Regions from separate parts of the Colwellia sp. 5_MG-2023 genome, predicted to be linked through region 1. Evidence: predicted binding sites of a transcription regulator. Region 1 holds the regulator's gene; the other holds the start of a gene.
What was found. Region 1 encodes MetJ, which represses methionine synthesis genes. Its sites were predicted from a motif close to TAGACGTCTAGACGTCTA; they were not measured.

Region 1 (9,159 bases):
ATGCTGCAACTTATCTTCTTTTTTCAGCAGCAAGGCTATCAAGTCGTATTTGCTAGCCCTGCGCAACGTACCGATCATATGGTTGATCTCATGGCACTTAATGTTGAGTGTGTTGATATTAAGCTTAACTGTGCGAGTTTTGATGATTTCATTGGCTCACTTGCGCCTGACGTTGTGATGTTCGACCGCTTTATGATGGAAGAGCAGTTTGGCTGGCGTGTTATCGAACAATGTCCGCAGGCCTTAAGAGTTTTAGACACAGAAGATCTTTTTTGTTTACGCCATGCAAGACACGATGCGCATAAAAAAAATAGCGAGATGACAGACACTGACTTATTAACATCTGATTTAGCTAAGCGAGAAGTTGCGGCTATTTTTCGTTGCGATGTTACCTTAATGATTTCACCGAAAGAAATTGAATTGTTAGGGGATTTATTCAAGGTAGATAAGAGTTTATTGCACTACGTACCTTTTGTTTTTAGTGATGAGCAATTTATGCTGAACAACCCAAGTTACGAACAACGACAAGCTTTTATTTCTATTGGAAACTTTCGTCATCCACCGAATTGGGACTCAGTACTTTGGTTAAAACAACAAATATGGCCATTAATTCGCAAACAGCTACCTAAGGCGGAGCTTCATATATGTGGCGCTTACCCACCTCCTAAAGCGACCGATTTACATGATGTAAAAACAGGTTTTTTGGTTAAAGGTTGGGTTGATGACGCGATAAAATCCATGCAATCAGCGAAGGTCTGTTTAGCGCCTTTGCGTTTTGGTGCTGGTATAAAAGGTAAGTTAGCAGAAGCAATGTTGTGTTCAACGCCTTCAGTTACCACCAATATTGGTATTGAAGGGATGGAAACTCAGTTACCTTGGGCAGGAGCGGTTGCAAACGATGCACAAAGTATTGCTGATGCAGCAGTAAAGCTTTATCAAGAAGCAGACACTTGGCAATGCGCGAGTGAATTAGGCAAACAGAATGCACAATTGTTATTTGACCAAGAACAGCATTTCTCAACACTTTCAGCTTGCTTAACAAACTTGCTACAGAATTTAGAACAACACCGACAACGTAATTTTATTGGTAGTATGCTTAACCATCACCATCATAAAAGCACTAAGTATATGTCTCAATGGATTGAAGAAAAGAACAAGCCTCAATAAACAAAGAAAAGAGCAACTATAATGAAGCCGCCAATACGTTTGTTAAGCGCTGTGCGGCTTGTAGTATTCTTTGCTCCATAATTGGCTGATATTGGCTTAGGTAATCAGGCGATAAGGTTATTTTACCTTGAGGCTTTCGACATACGCTCTGGTTATCTTTGTGGCAATAGTTAAAAGTCGACTTTGTCGTTATTTGAAAAGATTCGTTAGCCCATTGCCAAACTTGTTCCTTTTGCCAATTTGGTTGAGGGCTTTTGTTCCATTGGCTCCTTAATGAGGACAGCCACTTTGTTCTAGTTTCTTTTCCTTTATATAAAATACAATGATCCCAATAACTATGCAGGTTATTGCATTTAGCATCAGTATCAGCAAAGGCGATTTTGTTACCGCCTAAATCATCCTTGAAACTAATATGTAAAGGTTGATGTATATCACCTAACCAATGCCCTAAAAACAATAAAGTTTGTGCTTGCTGCCATGTATAAGGGCTTTGAGTATGTGCTAAGGCTTGTTGGTGTTGTAAAATTGCTTGAGGCAAGCAATTTTGCTGACATTCATCTGTATTAACTTTATTTTGTGAACGAGGGACATTCATATAATGCCAGGAACTATAAGCTTTAAACTTTTTTAAATGTCTAATTGTATCAGCCCAAGTACAAGCATTAGCAAAAGTTATGGCGCTATTCGCTTTTTGCTGATTAAAATTATTAATAAGTTTTTTATGTTTAGCAGGAATAGTCTTGAGTAAGCCGGCTATTTTGTTTTGTTGTGTTTTTGGCAAATGTTCAAATGCTAATTGGCAAACAAGTTGATGGCCAAGTTTACCTAAAGCAAAGCTTGGCTTGCTAAATAAAATAGCGAGAATAACTATAGTGAACGCAATATATTTGGCCATCATTAAATTTGCTTATTACTGAGCTAGTTACTGAGCGAAAATTTGCATTTCACTGCCAATCTGTTTGCGCATATCCATTAATTTTATTGCAGTACTATGCTGTTTTTTATCTTCTTCTGTTTTCGGAATCCACTGTGGTACAGTTTCAGATTGTCCATTTTGATCAACGGCAACCATAATAACAATACAATTGGTCGTTAAGTGTCGGTTTAACGATTTAGGATCACAGGCATTTACCTCTAAGGCAATATGCATAGATGAATTACCTGTGTATATAACTTTAGCTTCTACTTCTACCAAGCTACCCACATGAATTGGTGAAATAAAACGGATGCCACCGGCATAAGCAGTAACACAATAACGACCACTCCAACCTGCTGCACAAGCATAAGCCGCTAAATCTATCCACTTCATTACCGCACCACCATGGACTTTACCACCAAAATTTACATCTTGTGGTTCAGCTAAAAATCTTAAAGTTATATCACGTTGTGGGCTATTCATTATTCTTCTCTAGTTTCGTAAATTAAAGGAAAGTGCTATGAAGGCGATTTTATACTATTGAAAGGAATAATGAATAATTATTTGAACTATAAATTTTCAGCTATACATTTTATAGCACAAATAAAAAAGCCTTTCTCGAAGAGAAAGGCTTGAAATGCTCGCATTATGGTCTTGTTAATCAAGCTTCTTATTAATTATGCTCAGAAGTATTTTTATTATTAATCAGTGCTTCTTTGTTTGCGCAGGTATTTTATAGCAAAGCATTTTCATCACTGCAACAACTTTAATAGAGCATAAACTCGACGATAAATTTCGTATAAAGCATAACTAATGCTTTTTAGTGATTAAGTGATTGATTGTTATTCATATTAATAATGTCTAGCGAAATGTAACTAAATTGAAATATTTTTCATGGGATGAATGTTAAGCGTAAATGAATTGATTTGTCGCATAGATTCAAAATACCACGAGTGCTAGAATACGCGCATAATTTACTTGTTATTCCTATTTTGGGGAGTTCAAGTAAGTAAACAATGAATAAATTAGAGGGTTTATTGGTGACTGAATTAAAAAATGATAATTATTTACGTGCGCTTTTAAAGCAGCCAGTAGATTACACACCTGTTTGGATGATGAGACAAGCAGGACGTTATTTACCTGAATACCGAGCAGTACGTAAAGATGCTGGCGATTTTATGTCAGTTTGTCGCGATGCTGACTTAGCTTGTGAAGTTACTATTCAGCCGTTGCGTCGCTTTCCACTTGATGCAGCTATTTTATTCAGCGACATATTAACAATTCCTGACGCCATGGGTTTGGGCCTATATTTCGAAACAGGCGAAGGACCTAAGTTTGAACGTCCTATTACTTGTAAAGCTGATGTTGAAAAAATCGGCGTACCTGATCCTGAAGGTGAATTACAATACGTAATGAATGCCGTTCGTACTATTAAAAAAGAACTAAATGGTAGCGTGCCGTTAATTGGTTTTTCTGGCAGCCCTTGGACGTTGGCAACTTACATGATTGAAGGTGGTAGCTCAAAAGCTTTTACTAAAATCAAAAAAATGATGTTTTCTGAACCACAAACACTGCATTTATTACTTGATAAGTTAGCCGACTCTGTTATTTCATATTTGAATGCACAAATTGCTGCTGGCGCACAATCAGTAATGGTGTTTGATACATGGGGTGGCGTATTGTCACCACGTGATTACAAAGAATTTTCATTACAATATATGCATAAAATCGTTGACGGTTTAACGCGTTATAATGATGGCCGTCAAGTGCCGGTAACTTTGTTTACTAAAAATGGTGGTATGTGGTTAGAAGATATCGCTGCGACAGGTTGTGATGCGGTAGGACTTGATTGGACTATTGATATAGAAAAAGCAAAAGCACGTGTTGGTGATAAAGTTGCTTTACAAGGCAATATGGACCCTTCTATGTTGTATGCACCATTACCGCGTATTGAACAGGAAGTATCTAAAATATTAGCAGGCTTTGGTGAAGGCGGTACCGGTCATGTATTTAACTTAGGCCATGGTATTCACCCTGATGTGAATCCAGATCATGCAGGACACTTTATTGAGTCGGTGCATCGTTTAAGTAAGCCATACCACGGGTAACTTATCTTGTTGCGAATTTTGTAGCTATATTGGCTACTCTTATATGAAGCACAAAAAATGAAGCACAAAAAAAAGTAGCAAACTCTATCGAGGTTGCTACTTTTTTTATTTTAGATTAGTTATTTACTCAATCGAACTTAGATTGATTCGTCATCATCTATTTCGTAAGCACTAAAGTCGGTAATTCCTTTTTCTTCTAAAATACGACGAACACTAGCGGGTAACTTTTCCTCATTATCTTTAGCGAGATCTTCATCATCAGGTAGAGGCTGCCCAGTAAAAGCATGTAAGAATGCTTCGCACAATAATTCGCTATTAGTCGCATGGCGTAAATTATTTACTTGGCGTCTAGTTCGCTCATCAGTTAATACTTTTAAGACACGCAAAGGAATTGAGACTGTAATTTTTTTTACTTGCTCACTCTTTTTACCATGTTCGGCATAGGGATTAATATATTCGTCATTCCACTCAGCCATGTAAATTCCTCTGTAGCTATTAATGTAAATGGTTAATTATTATTTTTATATGACTATAAAAACGCATTTAACGGTATTATTTAATTAACACTTAATGAAAACTTGATTAAGCTTAATTGAAAGATAGAAGCATATACTTATTTCTTCTTAATCATGCAATTCTACTGGTTGCAGAAATCCAGTCAAGTAGAAGTTTAGATGTCTAAAAATTCTTGACCTAAATAGTCAAAACGTTTAGAGTTATAGACGTCCAAACATCCAAAACATTAAGTATATAAGTTTATGGTGTTAGTTAATGAAAATAAGGAATAAAAATGTCGAATACTAAAATTAAAAACATTACTACTTCGGCAGTGCAGGCGGGTATTAATACCGATAAACAACATGGTGCTGTTGTTGCCCCTATTCACTTATCTAGCACTTATTCATTAAAAAGCTTTAATGAAAAACGTGAATTTGATTATTCTCGCACTGGTAACCCAACCCGAGCAACCTTCGCTCGAGCTATCGCTACATTAGAGCAAGGTAAAGTGGGTATTGCGACAAGTACTGGCATGTCGTCAGTATTATTAATTTGTCAGCTGCTATCTGTTGATGATCTTGTTGTTATTCCTCATGACTGTTACGGAGGAAGCTTTCGACTATTTACCCATTTAGCAAAACGTGGTCAATTTAAGTTAATTGTTGTTGATCAAAATAACCAACAGGCGTTAGCAGAAGCATTAGCACAAAAACCTAAATTAGTACTAATTGAAAGCCCAAGTAATCCACTATTACGTTTAGTTGATATTGAAGAAGTAGCTAAGGCTAGTCACGAAGTAGGTGCTTTAGTTGCTGTCGACAACACTTTTTTATCTCCTGCTTTACAACAACCATTAACATTGGGTGCAGATATTGTTTTTCACTCTACTACTAAGTATATCAACGGGCACAGTGATGTTGTTGGCGGTGTTTTAGTGGCTAAAGAACAGGCTTTAGGTGATGAGTTAGCTTGGTGGGCAAATTGTATTGGTATTACTGGCAGTGCATTTGATAGTTTTCTTGCTGTACGCGGCCTAAAAACTTTACCAATTCGCATAAAGCAGCATCAAGAAAATGCTGAGCAAGTTGCTGAATTTCTAAAAAATCATCCTGCGATAGAGTCAGTTTATTATCCAGGCTTTACAGATCATCCAGGACACGAAATTGCTAAGAAACAGCAAGCAGGCTTTGGCGCTATGCTAAGTTTTGATGTTAAAGGTGGTGTTGAGTCGGTGAAAAAATTATTCGCTAATCTCAAATTGTTCACTTTAGCGCAATCATTAGGTGGTGTTGAAAGTTTAATTTGTCATCCGCCAACAATGACTCATGCCGGTATGGCCGAAAGCGCAAGACTAGCTGCTGGCATTACCGACTCTTTAGTAAGAATTTCCGTTGGTATCGAAGATATTAATGACATTTTGGGCGATTTAGCGCATGGCTTAGCACAAAGCCAAACGCGTTAATAAATAATAATTTTGTAGAAGAATAAATGACAGAATCACAAAGACCTCAAAATAAATTAGCTAAACATGCTGTTAACGTTCATAAGTTTGGTGGTAGCTCTTTAGCTAATGCGCAGTGCATAGAGCGCGTTGTTGATATTATCCGACAAAATTGCCAACTCAATGACATCGTTGTTGTGTCTGCTAACGGTAAAACCACCGATAGTTTGTTTGCCATATTAGCGCACACAGACAGTGCTGACCTGACAGCAGCGTTGAGCGAGTTAGAGCAACAACAACTGTTACTTATCAATGCCTTATTAAATGAAAAAAGTTCCAAGCAGCTTACCCAACTATTATCTACCGATATAGTTCAGTTAAGAACTTGGCTGTCGAATGATATCATTCAGCACAGAAATGATATTTTAGCTTACGGTGAATTGTGGTCTGCACGTTTATTATCAGCGTTATTAAATGAAAAAATTTGCCCAAGTAACTCGGTTGATGCCCGTGATTTTCTCGTGATAGACAACGAACAAAATTGTGCGGTTGATCATGCCTTGAGTAGTGCACAATTTAAAACGCGACTACAGTTTGGCAAGTTAGCCGTAATTACAGGGTATATTAGTCGTGATAGTCGCGGTAAAACTTGTACGCTAGGCCGTAATGGTAGTGATTATTCGGCAACTATTATCGCGTCGTTAGTGGGTGCTCATAATGTCACTTTATGGACCGATGTTGACGGTATTTATAGCGCTGATCCGCGCGTTGTTCCTAATGCGAGAAAATTACATCGCTTACCTAATGGTGTAGCAAAAGAGCTAGGACGTTTAGGTAATCCTGTCTTGCATGCCAAAACGTTAATGCCATTGGTTAATGAAAACTTATCGCATCATTGTCACTTACACGTAGCAAGTAGCTTTGATTCACAAGTTGCCGGTACAGAAATCGGCACTTTTGGCCATATTGCAAAACAAGAACTCTCAGTAACTTATTTAAATGATCTTATCTTAGCGAAATCAACAAGTTTTATTGGGGATTCGGTCGAAGACTTAACAGAGAACTTAGGCGCTAATTTATTCAGAAAAGCGTTAGTTGAATTTACGCCTATTTGTGCTGATGCTAAACAAGGCTTTATTGTTATCAATCAATCTCAGCAAAAAGCGTTAAGTCAATGGTTAGCTAGTCACGATATTGAAGTCACTTTTATCCCAACGGCTATTATTGCAACGGTTGGACATAACGTTGCACAACGCGGCGATATTAAAGCGCGCTTTAAGCGATCTTTAAAGAGTGCTCAACCTCTATTTTTAGTAAACAGTAAAAATAATCATAGTGTTATTGCTGTACTAGCTGAGCCATGTAGTACAGAGTTATTGAATAAAGTTCATCATGATATGACTAAAGACTCTCGCCACATAGGTTTGCTTATTGCAGGGTTAGGTAATATTGGTGAACGTTTCCTTGAGTTATTACCCGCACAGCTAAATAGAATATATGCTTTAGAAAATACTCACCTTGTTGGATTATTATCGTCGAAAAAAGCCTTGATCAATAACGATGGCATTGACGTGAATCAAGCACTGTCATTATTCAAGCAAGCAGCTAAACCGTATAACAACGACGAATTATTATCTTGGTTAAGTAATCATCCTTATGATGAATTAATTGTGGTAGATATTACGCCAAGTGAAGATTTTAGTTTACTTTATCAAGACTTTTTCACGCGCGGTATTCACGTTATTGGTGCGAACAAGTGGGCTGCTTCATCAGATACTGCGCACTACAATAACTTGGTTAATACCGCAGATAGAAACAACAGTTTATGGTTAGGTAATACTACCGTTGGTGCTGGATTACCCATTAATTATGCTATTGCTGATTTGAATAATAGTGGCGATACCATTACGGCCATTGCGGGGATTTTCTCGGGTACACTTTCATGGTTGTTTGAAACCTATGACGGTTCTACCGCATTTTCAACGTTACTTATTAATGCACTTGAGCAAGGGATAACAGAGCCCGACCCACGTGAAGATTTATCAGGCCGTGATGTACAACGTAAGTTATTAATTCTAGCTCGTATGGCTGGTTTTGAGCTGTCACTTGATGATATTGATTGTACCAACCTAGTCCCTGAAAATTTACAACGTATCGGTCGAGAAGAATTTTTAGCAAGGGCGAATGAGTTAGATGATTATTTTGCTGATGCGTTAGCTGATGCTAACAAAAAAGCAAGCTGTATTCGTTATGTGGCGCGCTTAAATGTAGATGAGTCTGGCAATATTCAAGCGAAAGTAAGCTTAGAAGTATTACCACAAACAGATGCTTTTGCTAATTTGACACTGTGCGACAATATTTTTCAAATTAGTAGTCATTGGTATCAAGAAAATCCATTAATTATCCGTGGGCCAGGTGCAGGGCGAGATGTTACTGCAGGTGGTTTACATTCAGATCTTGTGAATATTTGTCAGCAATTAGCGCATAAGCAACATCAAGTAAAAATAAAAGGGCTAAACTAATAGCTTATCGTGCGCTAAGACAGGTTTACCCTCTAAATCAAGTAAAATTAACTATGCTATACTGTTTAAGTTATATGTTAAATATTGCTTAAAAAAACAAGCTAAGTGGTATGTAATAATCGTTATAAGAGTTAGTCTTTGAACTTGTTTCTTTGCTTTTGTTCTGGTTGCTTAGTTATGTATTTTCTAGCATTATTAACTATCATTTATTGATTCAATAATTAAATAATAAAGTAATGCCTAAAGCTCCTAATAATCAAACACATTATACTAATCAAGTGCAGCTCTTAGTTGGGAAGATTTATGGGCGCAGTATATTAAATGATTCTTTGCTTGAACGAGCAATACATTACTTTGATAACAATGAATTTGTAGAATCACATTCGACAACTAGCACTGAAAGTGACACGTTACATAAGCTAGAAAAAATAGAACGTCATAATCATTTGCAATCCATTTGTTGTGAAATTATTGAGTTGGCAGAAGGTGATACGCTACAAGAAAGTA
Region 2 (9,159 bases), on a different contig from region 1:
AGCAAAATAGAAACCACTTACCGCTGCACCTGGCCACATGGCAAAGCTTGAGGTTAGTTCCATGCCAATGTTATTTTCAACATCAAGTAGTTCCCATAACAAGCCTTTTTCAGTATGTTCAGGACATGCAGGGTAACCTGGCGCTGGGCGAATACCTTGATATTTTTCACGAATTAGATCGTCATTTTCCAAATTTTCGTCTGGCGCATAACCCCAATATTCTTTACGTACTTGCTCATGTAAATATTCGGCAGTTGCTTCTGCTAACCTATCGGCTACCGCTTTAATGAGTATGCTGTTGTAGTCATCATTTTCTGCGTCAAATGCTTTCACCAATTCGTCACAGCCAAAACCAGATGAAACAGCAAAACCGCCTATGTAATCATTAATGCCAGACTCTTTAGTGGCAATATAGTCAGATAAACAACGGTTAAACTGTCCTGCTGGTTTTTTACTTTGTTGACGTAATTGATGAAACTTAGTAATTGGCGTTTCACGTGCTTCATCAGCAAATAACACAACATCATCTTTTTCACGATAAGCCGGGAATAAACCAAATACCGCTTTTGCCGTTAACTTTTTATTGTTAATAACGTCATCAAGTAATGCATTAGCATCATTAAATAATTTAGTAGCTTCATGACCGACAACTTCATGTTTTAAAATAAGTGGGTATTTACCTGATAACTGCCAAGTCATAAAAAATGGCGTCCAATCAATGTAGTTACGCACAATATTTAAATCAATATTATCAAGTACAGTAACACCTAAGTTCTTCGGTTTAGTCGGCGTGTAATTTTCAAATGAGATTGGCGCTGCATTAGCACGAGCATCTTCAAGGGAAATTAAACTTGAGCGTGGACCCTTTTTATAATGACGTTCACGAACTTTCACATACTCTTCTTTTTGACGCTGCATAAAGGCAGGTCGTAGCTCATCAGAAAGTAACGCACTTACTACCGATACTGAACGTGAAGCATTAGGAACATACACTACAGGGTGTTCATATTGTGGCTCAATTTTAACAGCTGTATGAGCTTTCGACGTTGTTGCACCACCAATCAGTAATGGTAACTCAAAGTCTTGACGTTTCATTTCTTTAGCTACATGCACCATTTCATCAAGAGACGGTGTGATCAAGCCTGATAAACCAATAATGTCGACTTTTTCTTCTTTGGCTACACGTAAAATATCTTCACAAGAAACCATCACGCCTAAGTCAATAATGTCATAGTTATTACACTGAAGCACAACACCAACAATGTTTTTACCGATGTCATGTACATCGCCTTTAACGGTAGCTAATAATACTTTACCGTTTGACTTAACCTCGGTTTTTTCTGCTTCAATAAAGGGATTCAAATGCGCAACCGCTTGTTTCATTACACGAGCAGACTTAACCACTTGTGGTAAGAACATTTCGCCGGCACCAAATAAATCGCCTACCACATTCATGCCGTCCATTAACGGACCTTCAATCACATCGATAGGTCGTTCGGCAGCTAATCGTGCCTCTTCAGTATCTTCAATGATAAATTCATTAATGCCTTTTACTAGCGAATGCTCAATACGTTTTACTACAGGCAATTCACGCCATGACAAATCGGCTTTATTGTTTTGGCTGCCCGCTTGACCACGATAGTTTTCAGCAACATCAAGTAAACGCTCAGTGGCACCATCATCACTATTGCTGATAACGTCTTCTACCGCGTCTTTTAAATCTTTGGGTAGGTCAGAATAAATGGCGAGTTGGCCTGCATTTACAATCCCCATATCCATACCGTTTTTAATGGCGTAATAAAGAAATACTGCATGAATAGCTTCGCGAACAGGGTTATTACCACGGAATGAAAACGATACATTTGATACACCACCTGAAATCATAGCATAAGGTAAATTATCTTTAATATCTTTAACCGCTTCAATGAAATCAACCGCGTAGTTGTTATGCTCATCAATTCCGGTAGCTACCGCAAAAATATTAGGATCAAAAATAATATCTTCAGCGGGGAAACCAATTTCATCAACCAAAATATGATAAGCTCGATGACAAATTTCGTATTTACGTGCGCGCGTGTCGGCTTGACCTTCTTCATCAAACGCCATAACAATAACAGCAGCACCGTAACGTCTTAATAATTCAGCTTGCTCGCGGAAGTTATCTTCCCCTTCTTTTAAGCTGATAGAGTTAACTATGCCTTTGCCTTGTATACACTTTAAGCCTTCTTCTAAAATATCCCATTTAGATGAATCAAGCATGATTGGTACTTTGGCAATATCAGGCTCACCGGCAATGAGGTTTAAGTAACGTACCATCGCAGCTTTTGAGTCCAACATGCCTTCATCCATGTTGATATCAATAATTTGCGCGCCGTTTTCTACTTGTTGTAGTGCTACAGCAATGGCTTCATCGTATTTTTCTTCGGTGATTAAACGTTTAAACACGGCAGAGCCAGTAACGTTAGCTCTTTCGCCCACGTTAACAAATAACGAATCTTTTTCGATGGTTAACGCTTCTAAACCAGATAAGCGACAAGCAATTTTACGTGCCTCTATTTTACGCGGTGCAATATTCGCAACCGCTTCAGCCATACCTTTAATATGGGCAGGTGTTGTACCACAACAACCACCAATAATATTTAAGAAACCCGCTTCAGCCCATTCAGCAACATGGGTATTCATGTCTTCAACGCTAAAGTCGTATTCACCAAAAGCATTAGGTAAACCTGCATTCGGATGTGCAGAAACCGCGAAATCAGAGATTCGGCTTAGTTCAGCAACATATTGACGTAATTCAACAGGTCCTAAAGCACAATTTAAACCAAATGAAATCGGCTTAGCGTGACGTAAAGAGTTATAAAACGCTTCGGTCGTTTGACCGGATAATGTACGACCAGAGGCATCGGTGATTGTGCCTGAAATCATTACCGGTAAACGCACACCTAACTCTTCAAAAACTACTTCAACAGCAAAAATGGCGGCTTTAGCGTTTAAGGTATCGAAAATGGTTTCGATAAGAATAATGTCACTGCCACCTTCAATTAAGGCTTTAGTTGATTCTATGTATGCTTCTTTTAATTCATCAAAAGTAACGTTACGAAATGCAGGATCATTCACATCCGGTGAAATTGAACAGGTACGGTTTGTTGGACCTAAAACACCGGCAACAAAACGAGGACGTCCAGGGTTTTTTTTGGTGTATTCATCTGCTGCTGCACGGGCAATTTTAGCCGCTGCAAAGTTAATTTCAGCGCTGTACTCTTCCATATCATAATCGGCCATAGCAATCGTAGTGGCGTTAAATGTATTGGTTTCAAGAATATCTGCACCGGCTTCAAGGTATTCAAGGTGAATCGCTTTTATGATATCAGGCTGAGTAAGCACTAACATATCATTATTGCCTTTAACATCCGTATGCCAATCAGCAAATCGCTCTGCTCTAAAATCTTGTTCTTCAAACTTATAGGCTTGGATCATTGTTCCCATAGCACCATCAAGAATTAGAATATTTTTAGCCAATTGCTGTTCGAATAAAGCGAATGAAGGATGTTTTTTCATGGTGTATCGGTTTCCTATGGATAAATCTTTAAATCAAATTTGGGATATCTACAAAACTTAAATGACGGTATCTGGATGTATTGCTTTGATATTAGAAGCATCCAATTTATATGGGGTAATTTGATAAACATAATAATTAAGCCAATTAGTAAATAATAGACTACCATGACTTCGCCAAGAACCAATAGGAGGATTATTTTGGTTATCGTCTTTATAATAATTTTTAGGTATCGCCGTGCCACTATCATTTAAGCTATCACGTAAAAATTCTTCGTGTAAAGTAGAGGTATCATATTCAGGATGGCCTGTTAAATAAACTTGTTGCTTATTTTTACTCGCAGCTAAATAAACTCCAGCTTCTTCAGATTCTGCTAAGACTTTTATTTGTGAAATACTTTCATAATCTGATTTATCAATGTAGCCATAGCGAGAATGCGGCACATTAAAATTTTCATCAAAGCCACGCGTTAAAGGTTCTTTTTCATCAAGTGCTTTGTGATTAAAAATTCCCGATAATTTGTTTTTTCTTAAATGGCGATTCAAACCATAGTGATGGTACAGCGCGGCATGTGCAGCCCAACAAGAAAACATTGTTGAAGTAACATTTTTTTCTGCCCAATCAAAGACTTCACATATTTTATCCCAAAAAGTAACTTGTGAATAATCAAGTAAAGCTAACGGCGCTCCAGTAATAATTAAACCATCATATTGTTTATGTTTTACATCATCAAATAAATGGTAAAAGGTATCTAAATGCTCTGTTGGGGTATTTTTCGATTCATTGGCATTAATACGAATAAACTCTATATTTATTTGTAATGGAGTATTCGACAACATGCGCAGTATTTGCACTTCTGTTTCAATTTTATTTGGCATTAAATTCAAAATAGCGACTTGCATTGGGCGTATTTCTTGAGAAATGGCCCTATGTTCAGACATAACAAAAATATTTTCTTTATCTAACACTGATAATGCAGGTAATTGATCTGGAATTTTAATTGGCATAACGCACCTATGACGAAGAAAAAGCAAACAAAGTATAGAAAAACTATACTTACAATACTACTTAGATTGCTAGATATGTCAACATCTAAACGTTTAGATGGCTAAATAGATTAAACCTATATATTATCGTATTGAATTATATTAAATAAAAAAAAACCTTTGCTAAAGTAGCAAAGGTTTTATAGATAAATTCACTCAAACTAGATTGAGGTTACATAATAGTATTACTCTTCTACTATGTCTAAGCCTTCCGGTTCAACTTTCTTGGCATCAATATTCTTACTCAGAAATAGCTCTCTTAATTTAGCATCAACATCTTTCGCCATTTCTGGGTTTTCTTCAAGATACTTAGCGGCGTTTGCTTTACCTTGTCCAATACGCTCACCATTACAGCTATACCAAGCGCCAGCCTTTTCAACAAAACCGTTTTTAACACCTAAATCAATTAATTCACCTAAGCTGTTAATACCTAAACCATACAGTATTTGAAATTCAGCTTGTTTAAAAGGTGGAGCAATTTTATTTTTTACAACTTTGACACGCGTTTCATTACCAATAATTTCATCACCATTTTTAACCGCACCAATACGGCGTATATCTAATCGAACCGAGGCATAAAATTTAAGTGCATTACCACCAGTAGTTGTTTCAGGGCTACCGAACATAACACCAATTTTCATACGAATTTGGTTAATGAAGATAAGCATGGTATTAGATTTTTTCAAATTACCCGTTAACTTACGCATAGCTTGCGATAACATACGCGCTTGTAATCCCATATGTGAATCACCCATGTCACCTTCAATCTCAGCTTTAGGTGTAAGAGCAGCTACAGAGTCAACTACAATAACGTCGATAGCACCAGAGCGAGTTAACATATCAACAATTTCAAGTGCTTGCTCACCGGTATCAGGTTGTGAAATAAGTAATTCATCAATGTTAACACCAAGCTTCTCAGCATAAATAGGGTCAAGTGCATGCTCAGCATCAATAAAAGCACAAACTTTATTATTACGCTGCGCTTCAGCAATAACCTCTAAAGTTAATGTTGTTTTACCACTTGATTCTGGACCATAAACTTCAACAACTCTTCCCATAGGTAAACCACCGGCGCCTAGGGCAATATCTAGACCTAACGAACCAGTTGAAATAGTTTCTACATCCATTGTAGTATTGTCGCCAAGCTTCATTATTGAACCTTTACCAAATTGTCTTTCGATTTGGCCTAGGGCTGCTGCTAATGCTTTTTCTTTATCGTCTTTCATAATTTACTCCACTAATAACGTCTGGTACGTCGTTTTGATAGAGCAAGTATACTGTATGGTCGTACAGTATCAAGTTTTTTTATAATTTATTTTATTTAAATTAAAAAAAATAAAAACCTATACTTTTAACTTATTGATATAAAAGATTAAAAACAACATTAATAACTTTTGCATTTTTGACTTAAAAAAGTTACTAATTTGATTTACCACTGTTTACACAGTAGTTTTATAGCTAAGCTAAATTTAAAGTTTTTATAAAAATAATTCATAATTTTATTTGTTAAATATGGCATAATCCTCTTTCACCAACCTTATTGATTCTATGAGTTGCAGCATTTAAATGACCACAACAACGCAAGACCTTTCTTCACACACCCCTATGATGCGTCAATACCTAACAATAAAAGCAGAATTCCCTAATATTCTGATTTTTTATCGTATGGGTGATTTCTACGAACTATTCTTTGATGATGCAAAAAAAGCCGCTGACTTATTAGATATTTCATTGACAGCACGCGGTAAAACAGGCGGGAACGCTATTCCAATGGCAGGCGTTCCTTACCATGCGGTAGAAAATTATTTAGCTAAACTAGTTCAACTGGGAGAGTCCGTTGCTATATGTGAACAAATTGGTGACCCTGCAACAAGTAAAGGCCCAGTAGAACGTAAAGTAGTCAGAATTATAACGCCAGGTACAGTGAGTGATGAAGCGCTTTTATCTGATAGGCAAGACAACTTAATTGTTGCTATTACTGAAAATAACGCTAAGTCTAAAAAAGCTTCCGATCCAAGTTTCGGTTTAGCTTATTTAGATATGACTAGTGGCCGTTTTGTCATTACAGAGCCGCAAACAAGTGAACAATTACAGGCAGAATTACAACGCCTTTCACCTGCTGAATTACTTTACTCAGAAACGCTTTCATCACTGCAACATGTTGATCAATATAAAGGATTACGCCGACGTCCAGAATGGGAGTTTGATCTTGAAACATCAGTGGCTTTACTTAATAAGCAGTTTGGAACAAAAGAGCTAACTGGGTTTGGTGTTGATGATAAATTATTAGGTTTATCTGCTGCGGGGTGTTTATTTCAATACGTGAAAGATACACAACGAACCGCATTACCACATATTCGTGCAATAATTTGCGAATCTGCGACTTCGGGTGTCGTCCTTGATGCAGCAACAAGACGAAATTTAGAGCTAACACAAAACTTACAAGGTGGTGTGGATAATACTCTGGCTGCGATATTAGATTATGCTGCTACCCCTATGGGATCTCGTTTATTAAAACGTTGGTTACATTTTCCATTGCGTGATTTAAGTATTTTATCTGATAGACAAAATGCCATTGAACAAATAATTTCAACTGACTTACATATTGATGCAAAACCCATTTTAAAAGGCTTTGGTGATATTGAACGTATTGTCTCTCGCATAGCATTAGGCTCAGCAAGACCGCGTGACTTTGCTCGATTACGTAATACCTTACAATCTTTACCCGAACTACAAAACTACTTATCAGCAAGCGCCAATACTGGTTATGTAAACACATTAGCTAAATTAATGGCACCAATCCCTAGTATTCAAGAGCTACTGGAAAAAGCACTTGTCGATAATCCACCTGTCCTTATTCGAGATGGCGGTGTTATAGCACCTGGTTATCATGAAGAACTCGATGTCTTACGTGATTTAAGTGATGGTGCGACTGAGTTTCTAGCACAATTAGAACAAAGAGAAAAAGAACGTACTGGTATCCATTCTTTAAAAGTAGGCTATAACAAAGTTCATGGGTTCTTTATTGAAATGAGTAGAACGGCGGCAAATGACGTACCTGACGATTATATACGCCGCCAAACATTAAAAAATAATGAACGTTTTATTACTGAAGAATTAAAAGAGCATGAACATAAAGTACTAAGTGCTCAAGGTAAATTTTTAGCATTAGAGAAACGCCTTTACCAAGAATTATTCGATCTCGTACTACCTGAATTAGCAAGATTACAAACACTCAGTCAAGCTATTGCTGAATTTGACGTATTAACTAACTTTGCTGAGCGTTCTATTACCCTAAATTATGTAAAACCTACCTTAGTCAACGCTACTGGAATTGAAATAGATGCAGGTCGACATCCAGTAGTGGAACAAATGACTAATAACACCTTTATTGCTAACCCAATCCTATTAACAGAACAACGTAAGATGTTAATAATTACAGGCCCTAATATGGGCGGTAAGTCAACTTATATGCGTCAAACTGCATTAATTGTGTTACTTGCGCATATTGGCTGCTTTGTTCCAGCCAATTCAGCTAAAATTGGCTTAGTTGATAGAATATTTACCCGTATCGGTGCCTCTGATGATTTAGCGAGTGGTCGCTCAACTTTTATGGTTGAAATGACTGAAACCGCTAATATTCTTCATAATGCTACCGAGAAAAGCTTAGTTTTACTTGACGAAATTGGGCGTGGCACTAGTACTTATGATGGTCTTTCTTTAGCATGGGCTTGTGCTGAAATGTTAGCGTTAAAAACAAAAGCATTTACTTTATTTGCTACCCACTATTTCGAATTAACTTTACTTGCCCAAGAAATACCAACGCTAGCCAATGTACATTTAGATGCAATGGAGCATGACGATAGCATTATTTTCATGCATGCAGTGCAAGAAGGCCCGGCAAGTAAAAGCTTTGGTTTACAAGTTGCTCAACTTGCCGGAGTTCCTAAAATGGTTATCAAACGGGCTAAGCAAAGACTGGTCGAGTTAGAGAATCAGGAAGTTGCTTCTATTTTGCCTCCACAATCAGACAATTTTCAACAATTAGCCTTGGTCGCAGATGAACACCCTGCAATAGATACTTTACGTAATACTGATGTGAATGACTTATCGCCTAAACAAGCATTAGACTTGCTATTCGACTTAAAAACAAAGCTTTAATATATTGAAAAAGACTGAACTGCTGACTTATCTTCACTAAATGAGATAAGTCAGCAATCATATTTTTGTGATGACACAGGAATGTTGAAGCTAAACTTTACAGCTTTAATAGTGCACTGTCTAATATGGTTAGCACTTTAATAAATTAGAAGATTTTTATAGTAAACGATATTTATTAAACAGCGCTCATTGAACATTGCTTATTAAACAATACTTATTTTATAGCACGGTATAATAAGGCTAATTATTTTACGTTAGTTAGTAATCTCAATCCAAGATGCTTTATCATTTTCTTTATCAGCAGACTTCTCTACTTTCATATCATCTTCTACAAGGTTATCTTTAGATAACATTTCACCTATAGCCCATCGAGGAATAAAAGTCTGAGCTGTTGCA

Region 2: a site for MetJ is predicted at 4,650-4,667, ahead of metA (homoserine O-succinyltransferase). Genes of this name have one in related genera too.

Annotation. Positions count from the first base shown of each region.
Region 1 is NZ_JAUOPW010000011.1:102,336-111,494, reverse strand. Features, by position in the region: gene Q4496_RS09830 (glycosyltransferase) at 1-1,167, shown strand, start outside; gene Q4496_RS09825 (S1/P1 nuclease) at 1,184-2,065, opposite strand; gene Q4496_RS09820 (acyl-CoA thioesterase) at 2,090-2,566, opposite strand; gene hemE (uroporphyrinogen decarboxylase) at 3,124-4,191, shown strand; gene metJ (met regulon transcriptional regulator MetJ) at 4,329-4,667, opposite strand; gene metB (cystathionine gamma-synthase) at 4,982-6,151, shown strand; gene metL (bifunctional aspartate kinase/homoserine dehydrogenase II) at 6,178-8,652, shown strand; gene Q4496_RS09795 (hypothetical protein) at 8,889-9,159, shown strand, end outside.
Region 2 is NZ_JAUOPW010000006.1:49,974-59,132, forward strand. Features, by position in the region: gene metH (methionine synthase) at 1-3,558, opposite strand, end outside; gene metA (homoserine O-succinyltransferase) at 3,616-4,563, opposite strand; gene recA (recombinase RecA) at 4,788-5,828, opposite strand; gene mutS (DNA mismatch repair protein MutS) at 6,169-8,763, shown strand; gene Q4496_RS06695 (FlgO family outer membrane protein) at 9,018-9,159, opposite strand, start outside.